4 regions of the Tissierella sp. MB52-C2 genome follow, and region 4 is predicted to be linked to each of the others. Evidence: a T-box and tRNA genes for the amino acid it is inferred to sense, from the RefSeq annotation. Region 4 holds a T-box; the other regions hold tRNA genes.

Region 1 (3,594 bases), 1.4 Mb from region 4:
TCTCAATATAAGTTTAGTTCCATTTAACATAGATGTAGATGATACCAAATTTATTGATGATGAGAGTATGGATTCTATGGAATTGATTCGTGCCATGAGAAATAGTCCAAATCCGGTTAAGACTTCTTGTCCTTCACCTGGAGATTTTGTAACAGAATACAAAGATGCTGATAATGTTTTTGCTGTTACAATCTCGAGTCAGCTAAGTGGGACATATAATTCGGCAGTATTGGCAAAAAAAATGGTTCAAGAAGAAGAACCGAATAAATTTATTCATGTATTTGACTCTAAATCTGCAAGTGTAGGGGAAACTCTAGTATCTATGAAGATTCAGGAATTAGTTGAAAATCGATTAAGTAATCTTGAAATAGTAGAAAAAGTAGAAAACTATATTAATGGAATGAAAACTTTCTTTATTTTAGAGAGCTTAGACAATTTAATCAAAAATGGAAGAATTTCAAAAACAAAAGGATTAATAGCCAATGTTTTAAATTTAAAGCCTATTATGGGAGCTACTGATGAAGGTGAAATAAAATTAGTTGAAAATACAAGAGGAAGTAAAAAGGCATTTAAACGACTAGTTGATATAATTGGAGAAACTGGAGAAAAATTTGAAGAAAAAATTTTGGCTATATCCCATGCTAATGCCTTGGAGAAAGCTGAGGAATTAAAGGAAGAAATTCAAAGAAAATATAATTTTAAAGATATAATTGTAGTAAAAACAGCAGGTCTTAGTACTGCCTATGCCTATGATGGTGGAGTAATACTTGTATTTTAAAAAAATATTGACAAGTAAAATCAACATGGTATAATAATAAGGTAAGTTAAATTTATTTTATTTATGCGGGAGTGGCGGAATTGGCAGACGCGCTAGACTTAGGATCTAGTGTCATTGACGTGGGGGTTCAAGTCCTCTTTCCCGCACCATGTTAAAACCAGTGGATTTAGACCATTGGTTTTTTTATAAGGAATAGGAAAGTTCTATTTTTATCTCTTTATATTGGGAGCTTTCTGTAAATGAGTTTCAAAAAAAGGTTTCCTCTGACTTTTAAATATAATTGGAAGCCTTTTTTACTATGTTTTTGTAATTTATAGTGTTGGATATTGTTATATGTTATGTTATAATTTTATGATATAATAAGTTAGTTAAAATGGATAAATATATTGGAGGAGGAAAATATAAATGAAGGCTGTTCTAGGAAAGAAAGAAAACAATAAAGTTAGTTTTACCATTGAAATACCAGGGGTGGATTTCGAAAAAGCGACACAAGAGGCATATATAAAAAACAGATCAAAATTTAATATTCCAGGATTTAGAAAAGGAAAAGTACCAAGAAAGATTATAGAGTTAAACTATGGTATGGGAATATTTTTTGAAGAAGCTATCAACTTGATTTTGCCAGAGGCATATAATAACGCAATAGAAGAGTTAAAGCTTGAGCCAGTGGATCAACCAGAGATAAATATTAGTGAAATAGAAACAGGAAAGCCTATTATTATTGAAGTAGAAGTAGTAGTAAAACCAGAAGTAACTCTTGGAGATTACAAAAGTATAGAAATCGAAAAAATAGAGTATAATGTAACAGATGACAATATCGCAGATGAATTAAAATCAGTTCAAGAAATGAACGGAAGAATAATAGATGCAGGCGATAGAGCTGTTAAAACTGGTGATGTATTAAATATTGACTATAAAGGATTTGTAGGAGAAGAACAATTCCAAGGTGGAACTGCTGAAGCACAAGAATTGGAAATTGGATCCGGGAGATTTATTCCAGGTTTTGAAGAGCAATTAGTGGGTAAGAATAAAGGGGAAGAAGTAGATGTAGTTGTAACTTTCCCAGAAGAATACCATGCAGAAGAGTTAAAAGGCAAAGAAGCTATATTTAAAGTTAAAATAAATGAAATAAAAGAAAAAGAATTACCAGAACTTGATGACGAATTTGCAAAAGATGTATCTGAATTTGATACTTTAGAAGAATATAAAAATGATATTAAAGAAAAACTAGAGAAAGAGTTTAAAGAAAAAGAAGAAATAGAAAATGAAAATAACTTAATTGAAAAAGTAATAGAATCTTGTGAAATAGATATACCAGAGGCTATGGTAGATACTCAGTTACAAAACGAATTAGCTGATTTTGATTATAAAATAGGAATGCAAGGAATAAATTTAGAGCAATATTTACAAATAACTAATTCAACTGTAGATAGCTTAAAGGAACAATTAAGACCTATGGCTGCTAAGAGAGTTAAGGGAGATTTAGTTCTTGAAGCTATTGCCAAAGCTGAAGATATTACTGTAACAGAAGAAGATATAGATAAAGAGCTAGAAAAAATGGCTGAATCCTACAATCAAGAAAATAAAGAACAGTTTATTAAAGATATGAGAAAAGGAGATGTATCTTTCTTAGAAACAGCTATTTCTAATCAAAAGGTTATTGAATTACTTAAGTCAATCGTTAAATTTAAATAATTAATGGAGGGATGTAAAGTGACTCTAGTTCCTATGGTAGTAGAGCAAACTAACAGAGGGGAAAGATCTTATGATATTTACTCTAGGTTATTAAAAGAAAGAATAATATTTCTAGGTAGTGAAGTCAATGATGTTAGTGCAAATCTAATAGTTGCACAACTATTATTCCTAGAAGCAGAAGACCCAGAGAAGGATATTCAACTTTATATAAATAGTCCAGGTGGTTCCGTAAGTGCAGGATTTGCTATATTTGATACTATGCAATATATAAAACCTGATGTATCAACTATATGTACAGGTATGGCAGCTAGTATGGGCGCATTCTTACTTGCGGCAGGTGCAAAGGGTAAAAGATTTGCATTGCCAAATGCCGATATTATGATACATCAGCCTTTAGGTGGGGCCAAAGGTCAAGCAGAAGACATAAGAATTCAAGCTGAAAAGATTATTGAAATAAGAGAGAGAATCAATAGAATCTTGGCAGAAAGAACAGGTCAACCACTAGAAAAAGTATCTAGAGATACAGATAGAGATTATTATATGACAGCAGAAGAAGCAAAAACATATGGGATAATAGATGAGGTAATATCAAGAAAATAATATAAGTGAGGTGTCATCGTGGTAAAATATGATGAAAGACAGCTTCGTTGCTCTTTCTGTGGGAAACCCCAAGAACAAGTCAGAAGGCTTATTGCAGGTCCTAATGTTTATATATGTAATGAATGTATAGAATTATGCCAGGAGATAATTGAAGAGGAGTTTATTGATAGCTTCGATTATGAAATGCAAGATTTACCGAAACCTGCTGCCATAAAAGACACTTTGGATGAATATGTTGTAAAGCAAGATAGAGCTAAAAGAGCTCTAGCTGTGGCAGTTTATAATCATTATAAAAGAATAAACAAAAAACCAACAAAGAGTAACGATATAGAGCTACAAAAAAGTAATATTATTATGTTAGGGCCTACAGGTTCTGGTAAAACATTGTTAGCGCAAACTTTAGCAAAGATACTAAATGTACCTTTTGCAATAGCAGATGCTACTTCTTTAACGGAAGCAGGATATGTAGGAGAAGACGTAGAAAATATAATCTTAAAGCTTATTCAAGCAGCAGATTATGA
Region 2 (3,594 bases), 290 kb from region 4:
TAGTGTTTTAACACGCTCTGTTTTCATACCATTATATTCCCCAAATGTTGTTGTTTGAAAAAATCTTTGAAGTCCTTTACCAACAAAGTAATTAACCTCTCCGTTATTGCGTTCGCCTCCTGCAGAGGGAAAACCAATCATAAGGCGGTCTTTACCAACGGCATCCACCCATTTATCGTAGCCACCAGCTGTATTTACTACAAAAACAATGTTTTTTGAACGATTTTTAGCTAATACAGGAAGAATTTCATCAACTTGATTACGTTGCATTGCCACTATAATATAGTCGTATTCCATATTGGGTAACAATGTATCGATTACATGGACAGAAACACATTCTCTTTTTCTTGTTTTTGGATTTGTAAGAATAATGCCATTCTTTTTAATTTCTTTAAATCGTTTTCCCCTTGCAAGAACTGTAACGTTGTTTTTTGAAAAAGCAAGCTTTCCTGCAAAAATGCTTCCAATAACCCCTGTCCCATATATAAGTATATTCAACCCTTCTCCCCCTTGTACAAAATATAAATTTCCTGTAGCTTTATTTTAATTCGCCTACAGGATCAAATGATGATAATCTTTATGATGCTCTATTCATATAGCTTACCCATGTGGAGTATTCGTGCAGTGCTGTTGTTTCTACAAAACAAAACAATTAAACAATCGCTTTATCGTTGTGTGTTTAGTATATTCATTTATCAGTACGATGTCAACAGATATAATAAAAGAAAACCAATAGGGCTAAAACTTTACCCATTTGGAACAGAAGGTAAAGCAATCCATATAATCGGAAGCATATCTGAAATTGTCAAGATACCTCTATCTCCAAGTACACGGTATACTTCTCTAAAGAAATCTACTCTTGAATCAAAGTGAAATGCACAATCTAATGATAACACCTTTGAAAAAGTATTATTGAAGAAATCAAGTTTACAAGCATCTCAAACAGTAAACTCAATTTTAGATGATATTTTTTTACTTGATTATGTGTAATTTGCCCATTAAACATAAAGTAAAGCAGTATATAAAAAAGCTACATCTTCATTGGTTTATTACCAAGGAAAATGTAGCTTATAACTTGCGAGCTATGTCAATTTCCGATATCATCCTATTTTGAGATATGGATTTGAACTATCATCTCTGGAGATTATGCTCATCATCTTACCTAATTATCATGCCGCATCATTGAATCTTTCTGTTCTTTAGATTTTCGACAATATTCCTGACTCCGGTTACTATAAATGTAACAAAGCCACTGAAGATGAAAAAGAAACCTATTGGCAGCAAGAAGAAATTTTCGTGCAGAAAACCTTCAGCATCAATGTATTCCACAGAATTTGCTTTAATCAAAATGCAGGCCACACCGATACACAGCAGTACAGCGCCAAAAATGATTGAAATCAAATTCATTTTTGCTCTTCTTGTTTCGCTTCCATCTTTTATCAACTTTTCAGTCATATTATTCATATTTTCGCCTCCTAAAATTAATTGGTCGAGCGAAAGGTTAAATGTCATGGATATATCTACAACCATTTCTAAATCTGGCAGATTTTTGTTGTTTTCCCAATTTGAAATTGTTTGTCTGGATACGTTCAGCTTAGAAGCTACCTGTTCTTGCGTTAGTCCTCTGTCTGTCCGAATTTTTCTCAACTGCTCTCCAAAATCCATTATATTAAGCCTCCGTTTCATTTTTATTATAGTTGCCATGCTACCAATTATCAAGCAAGTATCTCTTGCACTGCCGCATTTTAGCGCCCGAATGACGGTCATTGCACCTTTGCACTTAATATGTAAAGTGTGACCCATAAGAATCGGCTTAATACCATTTGCTCCAAGTTGTATTTGGCAGGATTATTTAAATAATATTTTTTTAAGTCTATCACAGATAATACTAAAAGTCATGTATGAGTTCAGATCCTCATACATGACTTTTATATGGTGCGAGTAGTGGGAGTTGAACCCACACATCATTTCTGACACATGCCCCTCAAACATGCCTGTCTGCCAATTCCAGCATACTCGCATTATATTGATATTAATATAGTTTACTATATTTTCAACTTTTTTTCAATACATTATTACTGGAATTCTTTTGGTATATAAGATTTTTCTATACCTTTATAAGGATTAAATAATCCTGGAGATAAGTCTCCCATTATTTTACTATCTATTAATAAAGCTTTATTTCTGAAGAACAAACTTACATATGGCAGATCTGTAGTAATTAATTCCTGTAATTCATCATATGCTTCTAACTTTTTTTCTCTAGTTCCAACTGCGAAAACGTTCTGAAGAAGATTGTCCATATTTTCCCTAGAATATCTAATAAAATTTGTATTATGAGATATTCTTGAGCTATGGAAAGCAAAGGATAAGTCAGGAATTACAGATAATTGCCACCCAAGAAGCGCTATATCATAGTCTCCTGATGCCAAATGCTTATTTACTACTTCCCACTGTTTATCTATATCATCCATAGTAACACTATCACTCTTATTATTTTCAGGATATATGTTAACCAATATCCCAATTTTCCTCAAATCATCCTTTATCATTTCCGCAGTTTTTAGCCTTGTAATATTATAGGTATTAGTTAAAATTCTAAGGGATATTTTATTTCCATTTTCATCTTCTATAATCCCATCATTATTCATATCTTTGAATCCTATTTTGTTTAGTTCTGCTTTAGCTAAGTCTATATTATAGCCAAATTTATTTGCATTATCAGATAAAAGCCAAGAATCAGGATGAATTGGTACATCCACTTGTGTTCCATGTCCTAAATATACTTTCTGAATAATAGCTTGTCTATCTATGCCATATGCTATGGCTCTTCTCAAGGCTTCACCTTTTTCTCCTGAAAATATTTCTTTTCCAAAGTTGAATCCTAGGAACTCATAATTAGAAGAAACAAATTCTAGTATTTTTATTCGGCTATTTTGGGCATATTTATCCCAGTCAACATCTACAGTGGTAGCCATGTTGATTTGTCCAGTTTCAAATGCAGTTAATATATCTTCTTCACTTTCAAATACTCTTCCCAGTATTTCATCAATATAAGGTCTATCATTCCAATATTCATCGTTGGCTGTCAATTTTATTTGCTTCATCTTTTCATAGGAATCAAATTTAAATGGTCCAGTACCTATTGGCTTATAGTCATTTACTTGTAATGCTTTAATATATCTACTATTACCTGACGAATTGAAAATATGTTTAGGTATTATAGGAAATGTTAAGACTTCCAGATTATTGCTAAAAGATTTATTAAATGTAATGTTTAAACTATCTGAACTAGTAATATTTACATTTAAGATACTTTTTATATCACCTTGACCATATGCTCCTAAAGAATTTGAAAACATCTGTTTATATGTACTATCTGAACTAGCATATTTAATAGTATCTATAGTAAAAGCCACGTCTTCAGCACTAAATTTTTGCCCATCATGCCAAAAAACATTGTTTCTCAATTGAATTTCAACAGTTCTTCCATCATCCTTTATATTATAGGATTCAGCCAATTGATTTGTTATATTTAGATTATTATCAAATTCAAATAAACCTTCAAATATAAGTTTGCTAAAAAAATGATAG
Region 3 (3,594 bases), 300 kb from region 4:
TAGCTTATGAATACGCAATTGATAAATGTGTTGAGAGAAATAATATAAAGACTCTGGGTAAATTAAAGAATATAGACTGTACGTATTCATCTGAACATTGGTTTGAAGATTTGCTTTTTGTTACCCGACAAGTTGTGAAGTATGGTGGTTCTTTATATGGTGAAAAGAACTACTATAAGCTTGTTAAGCCTTTTATTTTTTCGAAGGAATATTCGCTTATAGATTTGATTAACAGACAAAAAGGTTCAATGCAATCCATAAAAAGACTTTGGCAAGAACTTATGGCAGTAAATTTTGAGCCTGATACATCATTTTCTGTACCAATTGTTTTTATAGAAGGTAAATATGATTATCACGTTTCATCTCAAGTAGCAAAATCTTATCTTGACACAATTCTTACTCCCAAAAAATTTGTTTGGTTTGAAAACTCATGTCATTTTCCCCAATGGTCTGAAGCGTCAAAATTTACTGAAGTTTTGTCATCGATACTATAACTTACGCTAACCTTATCCAACAAAACGTTAAGACCGCCATTAACTTTTAAAAATTGAAATAGCGAAATCTATAATTTGTTATTTTTCAAAACATGGCAGCACGTAAGGAAGAAAGCTATGTTTTATTATGTCATATATAAAGTATTTATCCAGGGACACCGAATAAATACTATTATCTAATTTAAAACATTGAAAAGCTTACTTAAAACTACTATATGCGGCTATGGATAGGCTTTCCGAAGTACAGCGCTGAAGATTGCTTCTATATTATGCAGACAACTTAACCCACAGACAAATTGTAAAATATAGGGTCTAAATCAAGCTGCGTAGGACATTTTATTTAGCACGCTAGTGAGAATATAATAGAGGTATTATTACGAGATAAGTAATTAGATTTACTTGTCTTTTTTATTTTGTAAATATTAGCTAGAAAAAGGAGGAATTTTGAGAGTTATGTAGAATGGTATATATGGTAAGAAATATTGAATGTAGTGATGAATAGAGGGAGAAACTGTTATTAGTAAATATTGTCTAACTTTGGTTCGGGAATATAGAGGTTAGATGAAATCATTGCAAAGATAATAAAGACTACCCTATCCAATCGAATTATTTGGTTGGATGAAAATGAGGAGGAAAGAATGAAAAAGCGAATTCATATATTTGGCGCCTCAGGCTCGGGAGCTTCGACCCTTGGGAAAGAACTTTCTTTATATATTCCATATCATGTTTTTGACGGAGATGATTATTTTTGGTTAGAGAAATTTACATATCATCGAGAGCCACAATTGAGGATCCAACTGTTATTAAATGATTTAAAACTGTATGAACAATGGATTCTTACTGGTGCAGTTTGTGGTTGGGGAGATAAATTAAAGCCTTTATTTGATTTGGTTATTTTCCTTTCAGTACCAAGTGAAGTTAGATTACAAAGACTTAAGGAAAGAGAATACGAAAGGTATGGTGAAAAGATATTACCTAATGGCATTTTGTATGAACAATCAAAAACATTTTTAGAATGGGCTTCTTTATATGATACAGGGGAAATGAACGTAAGAAGTAAGGCACTACATGAATATTGGATGGCGGACTTGGAATGCCCAGTATTAAGAATTGAAGGAAACCATACTGTGCAAGAACGTGTAGAAATCGTTCTAGAATATTTAAAGAGTTGTTAATAATAGCAACAGAATTTGAAATATTTGCTAATTAATCCTACAATCAGTATTTAAAGGAATATTTTTAACAATAGACATAACTAATTCACCAATAGTTGAAATTAGAAATTGATGATATAAAACTAAATATGATATAACTGAGTTCACAATGACACACTTTTCTTTTGGGGTATTTGTTTGTTTGCAGGCTCAATTATACCAAAAAAAGGAGAACATTGTTTTTTATGCAAAAAAACATGAAATCCTTGGTAATACAGAGTATAAATTTATTAATTATATAGATAGGTTTACACTAACAAAATTTATAAGGACATATGTAATGTAGTCTAAATAAGGGGAATGGTGATGAAATGAATAGAAATAGAGGGCATATATCTGATATTATTAAAATTCCTTATTAGGCTTTCTACCTCATTTCCTCTTTAGCTCCCTAATTAAATTCTTCTTTTCATTCTTTATGGATGTAATGCAAGTTTATTTATCGTATCAATATCTGGTGTTCTTTTACCAAGTCCATATTGTAATAGTGATTGACTAGTAATATTTAGTTTTCTTACTAGCTCAACTTGGGATAATGGGATACCAGTTAGACCAGACTATATAAGTCAAAGATTTAAAGACATTTTATATAACAAGGATTTGGAGCTAGTAAGGTTTCATAATCTTAGGCATACAAAATCACATAAAAAATGAGCCTAGAAGAAAACCTTCCAAACTCACTTATCAATTACAATGCCGGTGGCCGGATTCGAACCGGCACGGTGTTGCCACCGGTGGATTTTGAGTCCACTACGTCTGCCAATTCCATCACACCGGCAAATATATCATGAAATTATAATAGCATAAAATGAAAAAATAATCAATATTTTATTTTACCTTTTGTTTACTGAAATTATGTTTTGAGGTATACTAGAAAGTATGTAGTAAAGAATGGAGTGATCTAATGGATAAGAAAAAATTGATGATTATAGATGGAAGTGCTTTAATACATAGAGCATTTTATGCTTTGCCTTTATTGTCCAATAAAAATAACTTGTATACAAATGGGGTTTATGGATTTTTAACAATGTTATATAAAGTAGAAGAGGAAATTAATCCTGACTACATATGTGTAGTCTTTGACAAAAAAGGCCCTACCTTTAGACATGAACAATATGAACAGTATAAGGGTCATAGACAGGCTACACCTTCGGAATTGGTACAACAGTTTCCTATTATCAGAGAAATACTTGATGCCATGAATATTAAATATTTAGAGCTTTCAGGATTTGAGGCTGATGACATAGCAGGTACATTGGCAAAACTTGGTGAGGAAAATTCAATGGATGTTACTTTAGTAACTGGAGATAAAGATTACCTTCAGTTAGCTACAGATAATACTAGAGTTTTAATTACTAGAAAAGGCATTACAGAAATAGAGGAATTTAATAGAAATAAGATAATAGAAGTCTATGGAATTACTCCAGAACAGCTTATTGATTTAAAGGGATTAATGGGGGATCAGTCCGATAATATTCCAGGAGTACCAGGAATTGGTGAGAAAACAGGACTAAAATTATTAAGAGAATATGGTACAATTGAAAGCGTATATGAAAATATAGATAATATTAGTGGAAAAAAACTAAAAGAAAACTTAACTGAAAATAAGGATCTCGCTTTTTTAAGTAGAAAACTTGGGGAAATTATGACTTCAGTACCTATGGAAATTAATATTGAAGAATTAAAGGTAAAGGAGCCAAATTGGGAAGCCCTAAGAAAGCATTATGAGGAACTTGAATTTAATAGTTTAATTAGCAAGATAGCAGGTGAAGATTTGCAGGAGGAAGAGAAATATTCTCCTTGTGTATATAATATAATAGATTATTCGGATTATGAAGAACTAATTAATAGAATAAAAAAAGAAAATAAGGTTGGATTTAAATTTA
Region 4 (3,594 bases):
AAATTAGTTAAAAAGAGAAATATAATAGGAAGTATATTGGCAATATTCTTGAGTCTGTTTTTTATAGTAGTAGGATTTTCAAATTCCTATTTTTCATTCTATAATCTATTTCTAGAAAGAAAAGATCAATTTTTATTATATAAATCCATAGGAATGGACAAAAAATTATTAGAAAGTATACTTGAACAAGAGAAAAGGAAAATTTTATTTAGCTTTATTTACTTAATGCCTTTTATAGTATTAGCTGTTACTTATATAGGATCTAAGCTATTTACCATATTTAGACCAATAGATTTTTTATTAAATTTAAACTATCTATTTATTCTAGTTATTTTAGGCTATATTCTTATAATTTATGTTTCTATATCAAAGATGTACAATAAGTATAAGAAAGAGATTATAGGAAATTAGTTTATGTGATACTTATCAGCATAAGGGGGAGACGGTTGATGTTTAGAAGAGTTAGAAGAGTATTTTTAATTGGTTTAATAGGTTTATTTATGTTTATTGTTTTTAAAGGGATTCCTTTTATAGATACAAATTTTAAATCCTTAGAGAAAGTCATAGTAATAGATGCTGGACATGGGGGGAGCGATCCTGGGACTATTGGATTTAATGGTAATTATGAAAAAGATATTAATCTAAATATTTCTAAAAAATTAAAACAAAAGTTAAAGTCAAATGGTTATAAAGTTATTTTAACTAGAGATAGTGATGAATATGTAGATAATCTTTTAAGGGCTAAATTGACAAATAAAAAGAGAGCTAGGGTTTTTATTAGCATCCATGGAAATGCAATGGAAAACAATAATTCTATAAACGGAATTCAGGTACTTTATTATCCAAATAGGGAAAGCACCATTGGTGATTTAAATAATAATGAGTTAGCAAGGATTATAATGGGTTCACTAATTAATGGAACTGGGGCTAAGGATAAGGGTATTGTAGAAAGGGAAGATTTAATTGTGTTAAACCAGACAAAGATGCCAGCCATAATAATTGAATGTGGATTTTTATCAAATGAAAAAGAAGAACAACTTTTACTTACAGATGATTACCAAAATAAGGTGGTAGATTCAATATCTATGGGATTGGAAGAATATTTTAGTTTAAATCCTAGGGACTAGTCCTACCATGAAATTATTGAAGAGTTTTTTTGTATAATTGTCTTAACATGAGAGGGTATTGAAGAATTATTAGTATTTTTTATATAATATAATATAATATTTAAAAATGTCCTTGATTTTATTGGATTTCTTTGTTAGAATAGATTTTAAATTAATATATACTATGAATGGAAGTAGTAGGTTCCATACCAATTGTAGAGAACTATCGGCTGGTGAAAGATAGTATTGGTCAAAACTGAACTCGTCCATGAGTTATTAAGGTGAATTGTAGCCTTAGTCGGTTTGATGCCGTTATATTTTGAGTGGATAGAAATATCAATAAGAGTGGTACCGCGGAATTTACCTTTCGTCTCTATTTAGAGATGGAAGGTTTTTTTATGACCTAACCCAGTTTGTGAGCAAAGCGAACAAATTGATGGTAGGTCAAACGTAACGAGAACCAAATCTATATGAGTGTAACGAGTAAATAGATTTGAGTTTCGAGACTACGTCACAGAACCTAAGCCAGTGAGATGATGTACATCAAACGCAGCAATAACCAACTAAAAAAATTAATTGTCAATTAAATAAGAGGAGGAAAATAAATGAGAGAGTATAGACCAAATGAAATTGAAAAAAAGTGGCATGATATTTGGGATGAAAGACAGCCCTTTAAGGCATCTAATGAAAGTAATAAGCCGAAGTTTTATGCTTTAGTAGAATTTCCTTATCCATCAGGAGAAGGACTGCATGTAGGTCATCCAAGACCATATACTGCATTAGACATTGTGTCTAGAAAGAGAAGACTTGAAGGATATAATGTATTATATCCAATGGGATGGGATGCCTTTGGATTACCAACGGAGAACTATGCAATTAAACATAAAATCCATCCAGAAACAGTTACAGAAAGAAACGTAGCAAAATTTAAATCACAGTTAAAATCCATAGGATTTTCCTTTGATTGGTCAAGGGAAATAAATACTACAGATCCACATTATTATAAATGGACTCAATGGATATTCCTAAAACTATATGAAAAAGGATTGGCATATAAACAAGAAATGCCTATTAACTGGTGTCCATCTTGTAAAGTAGGCTTAGCAAACGAAGAAGTTATTCAAGGAACCTGCGAAAGATGTAGCGGAGAAGTAGTTAGAAAAGTTAAAAACCAATGGATGCTAAAAATAACAGAATATGCAGATAGACTAATTAGTGATTTAGATAAGGTAGATTATATTGAAAGAGTAAAGGCTCAGCAAACTAACTGGATTGGTAAATCTGAAGGAGCAGAGGTAGATTTTCAAATTGCAGGAAAAGAAGATAAGCTAAGAGTATTTACTACAAGACCAGATACATTATTTGGCTCAACATATATGGTTATTGCAGCGGAACATCCTTTAATAGAAAAATATAAGGAAGAAATAACAAACTTAGATGAAATCCATGAATACCAAAATGAAGTAGGTAAAAAATCTGATTTTGAAAGAACAGAATTATCTAAGGATAAAACAGGTATAGAAATAAAAGGGTTAACAGCAATTAATCCTGCTACTGGCGGAGAAATTCCTATTTGGATTTCTGACTATGTTTTAATGAGCTATGGTACAGGTGCAATAATGGCAGTACCAGGACATGATACTCGTGACTGGGAATTTGCTCAGAAATTTAACCTTCCTATAATTGAAGTAATAAAAGGTGGAGATATAGAAAAGGAAGCCTTTACAGATACTGAAAAAGGTATAGTTATAAATTCTGATTTCATCAATGAAATGGAAGTAAAAGAAGCTAAAGAATATATGATTAAATGGTTGGAAGAAAAAAATCTAGGTGTTAGAAAAGTAAACTTTAAATTAAGAGACTGGGTATTCTCTAGACAAAGATATTGGGGAGAGCCAATTCCTCTAGTACACTGTGATGAATGTGGCTGGGTACCTGTTCCAGAGAAGGAATTACCAGTTATGTTACCAGATGTAGAAAACTATGAGCCGACAGATAATGGGGAATCACCTCTTGCAAATATTACAGATTGGGTAGAAACTACTTGTCCAAAATGTGGTGGAAAAGCTCATAGAGAAACTGATACGATGCCTCAATGGGCAGGGTCTTCTTGGTATTTCCTAAGATATATCGATCCATGTAATGAAGAAGAATTTGCTTCTCAAGAAGCTTTAAATTATTGGTTACCAGTAGATTGGTATAATGGTGGAATGGAACATACAACCCTTCACCTACTATATTCAAGATTCTGGCATAAATTCTTATATGATATTGGAGTAGTACCTACGCCAGAGCCATATGCAAAGAGAACTTCCCATGGCATGATTCTAGGAGACAATAATGAAAAAATGTCAAAATCTAGAGGAAATGTAATAAATCCTGATGATATAGTAAGAGACTATGGTGCAGATACTCTTAGAACTTATGAAATGTTTATTGGGGATTTTGAAAAGAGCGTACCTTGGTCAGAAAATGGAGTAAAAGGCTG

What was found. A T-box is a leader RNA that pairs with one kind of tRNA and senses whether it is charged. The one in region 4 lies ahead of leuS (leucine--tRNA ligase), so its partner is inferred to be a tRNA-Leu.
Region 1: it encodes a tRNA-Leu, which carries the amino acid that the T-box ahead of leuS (leucine--tRNA ligase) is inferred to sense. The anticodon was not compared.
Region 2: it encodes a tRNA-Leu, which carries the amino acid that the T-box ahead of leuS (leucine--tRNA ligase) is inferred to sense. The anticodon was not compared.
Region 3: it encodes a tRNA-Leu, which carries the amino acid that the T-box ahead of leuS (leucine--tRNA ligase) is inferred to sense. The anticodon was not compared.

What each region holds. Positions count from the first base shown of each region.
Region 1 is NZ_CP133261.1:643,455-647,048, forward strand. Features, by position in the region: gene RBU61_RS03270 (DegV family protein) at 1-778, shown strand, start outside; tRNA gene RBU61_RS03275 (tRNA-Leu) at 844-927, shown strand; gene tig (trigger factor) at 1,184-2,473, shown strand; gene clpP (ATP-dependent Clp endopeptidase proteolytic subunit ClpP) at 2,492-3,073, shown strand; gene clpX (ATP-dependent Clp protease ATP-binding subunit ClpX) at 3,092-3,594, shown strand, end outside.
Region 2 is NZ_CP133261.1:2,299,299-2,302,892, forward strand. Features, by position in the region: gene RBU61_RS11525 (2-dehydropantoate 2-reductase N-terminal domain-containing protein) at 1-498, opposite strand, end outside; partial or broken gene RBU61_RS19585 (methyltransferase domain-containing protein) at 747-926, opposite strand; gene RBU61_RS11530 (DUF3955 domain-containing protein) at 1,180-1,665, opposite strand; tRNA gene RBU61_RS11535 (tRNA-Leu) at 1,934-2,020, opposite strand; gene RBU61_RS11540 (peptide ABC transporter substrate-binding protein) at 2,076-3,594, opposite strand, start outside.
Region 3 is NZ_CP133261.1:2,306,087-2,309,680, reverse strand. Features, by position in the region: gene RBU61_RS11570 (alpha/beta hydrolase) at 1-494, shown strand, start outside; gene RBU61_RS11565 (AAA family ATPase) at 1,133-1,669, shown strand; tRNA gene RBU61_RS11560 (tRNA-Leu) at 2,403-2,486, opposite strand; gene polA (DNA polymerase I) at 2,613-3,594, shown strand, end outside.
Region 4 is NZ_CP133261.1:2,009,827-2,013,420, reverse strand. Features, by position in the region: gene RBU61_RS10165 (FtsX-like permease family protein) at 1-411, shown strand, start outside; gene RBU61_RS10160 (N-acetylmuramoyl-L-alanine amidase) at 450-1,127, shown strand; T-box leader at 1,282-1,484, shown strand; gene leuS (leucine--tRNA ligase) at 1,712-3,594, shown strand, end outside.